2 regions of the Pseudomonas sp. 210_17 TE3656 genome follow, and region 1 is predicted to be linked to the other one. Evidence: predicted binding sites of a transcription regulator. Region 1 holds the regulator's gene; the other holds the start of a gene.
The links. Region 1 encodes sigma-54, which starts transcription at its own class of promoters, with help from an activator protein. Its sites were predicted from a motif close to ANTGGCATNNANNTTGCTNT; they were not measured.
Positions count from the first base shown of each region.

Region 1 (3,739 bases):
ACCAATGCCCACAGCGTACAGTTCCTGCCAGACGGCAAGATGCAGTACGAGATGACCGCCAACAAGGTCGAACACCTCAAGGTCAGCGAAGTGACCCTGCTGACCAAGCCGGACCTGCAGCTGTACCGTGGCACCACCTACCCCTGGCACGTGCAGAGCGAAAAGGGCGAGGTCAATCCGGATGGCTCGGAAGTGGAATTGATTGACTCGGTACGGGTTGCCCGCACCGATGAAAAGAACCGCACCATGATCATTACCACCAGCCGCATGACGGTATTCCCGCAGAAGCAATATGCGCAAACCGCACAAGCCGTTAAAATCGACGGCGCCGGTGGCGTCACTACGGGCAATGGAATGAAAGCGTATTTGAAAGACGGCAGGATGGACCTGCTGTCCAACGTAAGAGGACAGTATGAGGCTCGTTAAAACCCTCCCCTTTTTGCTCAGCCTGAGCGCAGCACTGGGAAGCGCGAGCGCCTGGGCCCTGCCGACCGACCGTGACCAGCCTATCCGCATTCAGGCCGACAACGCGCATCTGGATGACAAGAAAGGGGTCGCCACCTACACCGGCGACGTCATCATCACCCAAGGTTCGATGATGATCAAAGGCAACACCGTGACCATCACCCGCGCCGACTCCGGCGACATCGATGTGGTGACCTCGGTGGGCAACCTGGCCTACTTCGAGCAGCAACAGAGCGCTGCCAAGCCGGACAAGATGCAAGGCTACGCCGTGACCATCCAGTACCAGGCGCAAAAAGACCTGGTGGTGCTGACTGACCGCGCCAAAGTGGTCAACGAAGGCAATACCACCGAAGGCGAGAAGATCGTCTACAACACCAAGTCCCAGGTAGCGACTGCCGGTCGTGGCGGCAATGTGACCTCACCGCGCCAGCGTATCGACATGGTGATCCAGCCTAAGAAGAAGGCCGAGTAAATGGCGACCCTCAAAGCCCAGCACCTGGCCAAGAGCTACAAGAGCCGACAAGTGGTCCGCGACGTCAGCCTGTCGATCGACAGCGGCCAGATCGTCGGCCTGCTCGGCCCTAACGGCGCCGGCAAGACCACCTGCTTCTACATGATCGTCGGCCTGGTCCAGGCCGATCAGGGCCGTGTCCTGATCGACGATCTGGATGTCAGCCACCAGCCGATGCACGGCCGCGCCCGTGCCGGTATTGGTTACCTGCCCCAGGAAGCCTCGATCTTTCGCAAGCTTTCGGTTGCCGACAACATCATGGCGATCCTCGAGACCCGCAAGGACCTCGACACCGCCGGACGCCGCAAGGAACTGGAAAGCCTGCTGCAGGAGTTTCACATCAGCCACATTCGCGACAACCTCGGCATGAGCCTGTCCGGCGGCGAACGGCGCCGCGTGGAGATCGCTCGCGCCCTGGCCACTGCACCGAAGTTCATCCTGCTCGACGAACCCTTTGCCGGTGTCGACCCGATTTCGGTCGGCGACATCAAGCAGATCATCCATCACCTCAAGGCCAAGGGCATCGGTGTACTGATCACCGACCACAACGTCCGTGAAACCCTGGATATCTGCGAAACCGCTTACATCGTCAACGATGGCCAACTGATTGCCGAAGGCGATGCAGAGACCATCCTGGCCAACGATCTGGTCAAAGAGGTGTACTTGGGCCACGAGTTCCGCTTGTAAGTTCGAGGCGACAAAGCGCTTGCCAGGGGCAACTGTACCGGTGAAATCCGGCTTAATTGTTACAGCACCCTAGGCAAACGCTCCAATTTCAGGCATATAATTTGCTTAAAGTTGGCGCTTCGGTGCCCTTGTAGTGGATGGCGCATGTGCGCCGGCGAAAAAGGTGTTAAGCCCCTGCCATGAAACCATCGCTCGTCCTAAGAATGGGCCAGCAACTGACGATGACACCGCAGTTGCAACAGGCCATCCGTCTGCTCCAGCTTTCTACCCTGGACCTCCAGCAGGAAATCCAGGAAGCGCTGGAATCGAACCCGATGCTCGAACGCCAGGAAGAAGGCGACGACTTCGACAACAGCGACCCGATGGCGGATAACGCCGAAAGCAAGCCGGTCGCCGAAGTCCAGGACACCAGTTTCCAGGAAACCACGCCAACCGTGGACAGCCTGGAAGACGGCGAATGGAACGAGCGCATCCCCAACGAGCTACCGGTCGATACGGCCTGGGAAGACATCTACCAGACCAGCGCCAGCAGCCTGCCCAGCAACGACGATGACGAGTGGGACTTCACCACCCGCACTTCGGCTGGCGAAAGCCTGCAAAGCCACCTGCTCTGGCAGTTGAACCTGGCGCCGATGTCCGACACCGACCGGCTGATCGCGGTCACCCTGATCGACTGCATCAACAACCAGGGCTACCTCGACGAAACCCTCGAAGAAGTCTGCGAGTCCTTTGACCCGGAGCTGGATATCGAGCTCGACGAAGTCGAAGCCGTGCTGCACCGCATCCAGCAATTCGAACCGGCCGGCATCGGCGCCCGCAACCTCAGCGAGTGCCTGCTGCTGCAGCTGCGTCAACTGCCCGCCAGCACCCCCTGGATGGCCGAAGCCCAGCGCCTGGTCCGCGATTACATCGACCTGCTTGGCAGCCGTGACTACAGCCAGCTGATGCGGCGGATGAAACTCAAGGAAGACGAACTGCGCCAGGTCATCGAACTGGTCCAGAGCCTCAACCCGCGCCCCGGCTCGCAGATCGAATCCAGCGAAGCCGAATACGTGGTCCCTGACGTGATCGTGCGCAAGGACAACGAACGCTGGCTGGTCGAGCTCAACCAGGAAGCCGTGCCGCGCCTGCGGGTCAATCCGCAATACGCCGGATTCGTCCGCCGTGCCGACACCAGCGCCGACAACACCTTCATGCGCAACCAGTTGCAGGAAGCCCGCTGGTTCATCAAGAGCCTGCAGAGCCGCAACGAAACCCTGATGAAGGTTGCCACCCAGATCGTCGAGCACCAACGTGGTTTCCTCGATCACGGCGACGAAGCAATGAAGCCGCTGGTATTGCACGACATCGCCGAAGCGGTGGGCATGCACGAGTCGACCATTTCCCGGGTCACCACCCAGAAATACATGCATACGCCGCGTGGGATTTACGAGCTGAAGTATTTTTTCTCCAGCCACGTCAGCACCTCCGAAGGCGGTGAATGCTCGTCCACAGCGATTCGCGCGATCATCAAAAAACTGGTTGCAGCGGAAAATCAGAAAAAGCCATTGAGTGACAGCAAGATCGCTGGTTTACTGGAGGCACAAGGTATCCAGGTAGCCCGTCGCACCGTCGCCAAGTACCGCGAGTCCCTCGGCATTGCACCGTCGAGTGAGCGTAAGCGACTGATGTAGCCCCTGAGATAGCCATAGCAGTTCAGTGGCAGGCGCAATACCTGCCTCTTATGCACGGGCAACAAAGGAGAAGCTGTATGCAAGTCAATATCAGTGGACAGCATGTAGAAGTCACCCAGCCGCTGCGCGAGTACGTCGAACAGAAACTGAAACGGCTGGAAGGGCACTTCGACAAGATTACCAATGTGACGGTAATCATGAAGGTCGAGAAGCTGCAGCAGAAAATTGAAGCGACGCTGTTTATTCCCGGCGGCGAAGTGGTTGCAAATGCCGAACACACAGACATGTATGCAGCGATCGATGCCTTGACCGACAAGCTCGACCGCCAACTGAAAAAACACAAGGAAAAACAGCAAAGCCTGCTGCAAGGTGCAGCGGCCCGCTGATCCCCCTCATCCATGAT
Region 1 covers NZ_JBTRBC010000001.1:1,616,879-1,620,617, forward strand. The annotation lists gene lptC (LPS export ABC transporter periplasmic protein LptC) at 1-426, shown strand, start outside; gene lptA (lipopolysaccharide transport periplasmic protein LptA) at 413-937, shown strand; gene lptB (LPS export ABC transporter ATP-binding protein) at 938-1,663, shown strand; gene ACVI9W_RS07655 (RNA polymerase factor sigma-54) at 1,843-3,336, shown strand; gene hpf (ribosome hibernation-promoting factor, HPF/YfiA family) at 3,414-3,722, shown strand; gene ptsN (PTS IIA-like nitrogen regulatory protein PtsN) at 3,735-3,739, shown strand, end outside.

Region 2 (3,739 bases), 630 kb from region 1:
GGCAACGGCTTCGGCGATATCCAGGCGTTGTTCGACGCTGTCGAGCAATGGCTGCAGCGCGCTGACCGGTGGCGGTGTCGATGTGCAGCCTTGGGCGAGGAGCAGGGGCGTGAACAGCAGGGTAGACAGGGCTGTGCGCATGATGAGGAGTCCTGAACAGAAAAAGACCAGTGTGCCGCGTTGTGAGCTTTAAACCTGTCGGCTGTGACCTATGCATGCGTCAGAAAAAGAAAAGGCCTCCCGAAGGAGGCCTCTCTTTGATGGCGTTACACCGTCACGGAATCAGCAGCTGTAGTACAGCTCGTATTCCAGTGGGTGTACGAAGGTGCGAACCTTGATCTCTTCTTCGCTCTTCAGCTCGATGAAGGCATCGATGAAGTCGTCGGAGAACACGCCGCCCTTGGTCAGGAACGCACGGCCCTTGTCCAGCTCTTCCAGGGCTTCCTTCAGGCTGCCGCAAACCTGCGGGATGTCCTTGGCCTCTTCAGGCGGCAGGTCGTACAGGTTCTTGTCGGCGGCATCGCCTGGGTGGATCTTGTTCTGGATACCGTCCAGGCCGGCCATCAGCAGTGCGGCGAAGGCCAGGTACGGGTTGGCCGACGGATCCGGGAAGCGCGCTTCGATACGGCGGGCTTTCGGGCTGGAAACGTAAGGGATACGGATCGAGGCGGAACGGTTGCGAGCCGAGTAGGCCAGCATGACCGGAGCTTCGAAGCCTGGAACCAGACGCTTGTAGGAGTTGGTCGACGGGTTGGTGAAGCCGTTCAGGGCCTTACCGTGTTTGATGATACCGCCGATGAAGTACAGGGCAGTGTCGGACAGGCCGGCATAGCCTTCGCCAGCGAAGGTGTTCTTGCCTTCTTTCCAGATCGACATGTGCACGTGCATGCCCGAGCCGTTGTCGCCGTACAGCGGCTTCGGCATGAAGGTGGCGGTGCGGCCGTAAGCATCGGCAACGTTGTGCACGACGTATTTCAGGGCCATCACTTCGTCAGCTTTCTTCACCAGGGTGTTGAACTTGACGCCGATTTCGTTCTGGCCGGCAGTCGCCACTTCGTGGTGGTGAACTTCGACGGTCTGACCCATTTCTTCCAGTGCGTTGCACATGGCAGTACGGATTTCGTGGTCGTGGTCGAACGGCGGAACCGGGAAGTAGCCGCCTTTCACGCCTGGACGGTGGCCTTTGTTGCCGCCTTCAACGTCCTGGTCGGACATCCACGAGCCTTGCTCGGAGAAGATCTTGAACATCGAGCCGGAAATGTCCGACTTGAACTTCACTTCGTCGAAGATGAAGAACTCAGGCTCTGGACCGGCGAACACGGTGTCACCGATGCCGGTGCTCTTGAGGTACTCTTCGGCACGCTTGGCGATCGCGCGCGGGTCACGGTCGTAACCCTGCATGCTCGAAGGATCGACGATGTCGCAGGTCAGGATCAGGGTCGGCTCTTCGGTGAACGGGTCCAGTACGGCGGTCTCGTCGACCGGCATCAGGATCATGTCCGAGGCTTCGATGCCTTTCCAGCCAGCGATGGAGGAACCGTCGAACATCTTGCCGACTTCGAAGAAGTCTTCCTCCAGCGCATCACGGGCCGGCATGGTCACGTGGTGCTGTACGCCCTTGGTGTCAGTGAAGCGCAGATCAATCCATTTAACGTCATGATCTTTGATGAGTTGAACCGACTTCGACATAGTGTCCTCCGGGTGGGGTAGAGCTAGCCTGTGCAGCCCTGGAATTTGGGTGATGCCGGGCGCGAATAGTCGGCCAAGGCAACCTGCATCACAAGGGAGCAAATTGCATGCCAGTGCCCCGGTTTGGAATTTTTGCCCGATTGCCAAGCATTTCAGGGGTGCCGGGCTGAAATTCGGGCAGTTTTCTGCACTCTTAAGAGGCGTAAGTGAAGCGGCATGCCTCATTTTGGTGCGCGGAAAACCTTCTGTAGATTAATTGGTTAAACCTTGAGCAATTTCCGCTATAATCCGCGCCCCACTTTTTTAGTCGGCAGCTCGCGCACAGTTTTTCATGAAACTAATCGTAAAAGTCTTCCCAGAGATCACCATCAAGAGCCGCCCGGTTCGCAAGCGCTTCATCCGTCAACTGGGCCGCAACATCCGTACCGTGCTCAAGGACCTCGATCCTGCGCTCGCGGTCAACGGTGTCTGGGACAACCTCGAGGTGGTCACCCACATCGAGGACGAGAAAGTCCTGCGCGAGATGACCGAGCGTCTGACCTGCATGCCGGGCATTGCCCACTTCCTGCAGGTCGATGAGTATCCGCTGGGTGACTTCGACGATATCGTCGCCAAGTGCAAGGCGCACTTCGGTCACCTGCTGGCCGGCAAGCGCTTCGCCGTACGCTGCAAGCGTGGCGGCCACCACGACTTCACTTCGATGGACGTCGACCGTTATGTCGGCAGCCAGCTGCGTCAGCAGTGTGGCGCCGCCGGTATCGACCTGCGCAACCCCGAGGTCGAGGTGCGCATCGAGGTGCGTGACAAGCGCCTGTACGTGATCCACAACCAGCACAAGGGCATCGGCGGCTACCCGCTGGGCGCGCTGGAGCAGACCCTGGTGCTGATGTCCGGTGGTTTCGACTCCACCGTGGCGGCCTACCAGATGATGCGCCGCGGCCTGATGACCCACTTCTGCTTCTTCAACCTTGGCGGCCGCGCCCACGAGCTGGGGGTGATGGAAGTCGCCCACTTCCTGTGGAAGAAATACGGCAGCAGCCAGCGCGTGCTGTTCGTCAGCGTGCCGTTCGAAGAAGTGGTCGGCGAGATTCTCGGCAAGGTCGACAACAGCTACATGGGCGTGACCCTCAAGCGCATGATGCTGCGCGCGGCGACCAATATTGCCGACCGTCTCGAGATCGATGCGCTGGTCACCGGCGAAGCGATCTCCCAGGTGTCGAGCCAGACCCTGCCGAACCTGGCAGTGATCGACTCGGCCACCGAGAAGCTGGTGTTGCGTCCGCTGCTGGCCAGCCACAAGCAGGACATCATCGACCAGGCCAACCAGATCGGCACTGCCGAGTTCGCCAAGCACATGCCTGAATACTGCGGCGTGATTTCGGTGAACCCGACCACCTGTGCCAAGCGTCACCGCGTCGACCATGAAGAGAAGCAGTTCGACATGGCCGTGCTCGAGCGCGCTCTGGAGCGCGCTCGTCTGATCTCCATCGACCACGTGATCGATGAACTCAGCCAGGATATTCAGATCGAAGAAGTCAGCCAGGCGCTGGCCGGGCAGGTGGTGATCGACATTCGTCACCCCGACGCCCAGGAAGACCAGCCCCTGGAACTGGACGGCATCGAGGTCAAGGCCTTGCCGTTCTACGCCCTGAACAGTCGCTTCAAGGAGCTGGACGCTACGCGCCAGTACCTGCTGTATTGCGACAAGGGTGTGATGAGTCGCCTGCATGCCCATCATTTGCTCAGTGAGGGACATGCCAATGTGCGCGTTTATCGTCCGACATAAAACGCCGGGGCTATATGGCGGGAGCATCCGCCATCGCCCCCCCGACCTGCGGGCCCGTTGAGCGCCATTCATTCATATTCGCCGCCTAGACTGGGCGGCAACCCGAATCCTCTGATCGAGATACACACGTGATCGAAAATCTGCGTAACATCGCCATCATCGCCCACGTTGACCATGGTAAAACCACCCTGGTCGACAAACTCCTGCGTCAGTCCGGCACTCTGGAGCGTAACGAGCTCAACGACGAGCGCGTCATGGACTCCA
Region 2 covers NZ_JBTRBC010000001.1:2,244,326-2,248,064, reverse strand. The annotation lists gene ACVI9W_RS10595 (chorismate mutase) at 1-141, opposite strand, end outside; gene glnA (type I glutamate--ammonia ligase) at 283-1,689, opposite strand; gene thiI (tRNA uracil 4-sulfurtransferase ThiI) at 2,021-3,475, shown strand; gene typA (translational GTPase TypA) at 3,604-3,739, shown strand, end outside.
Region 2: the regulator sigma-54 is predicted to act here: its motif matches at 1,785-1,804, upstream of glnA (type I glutamate--ammonia ligase).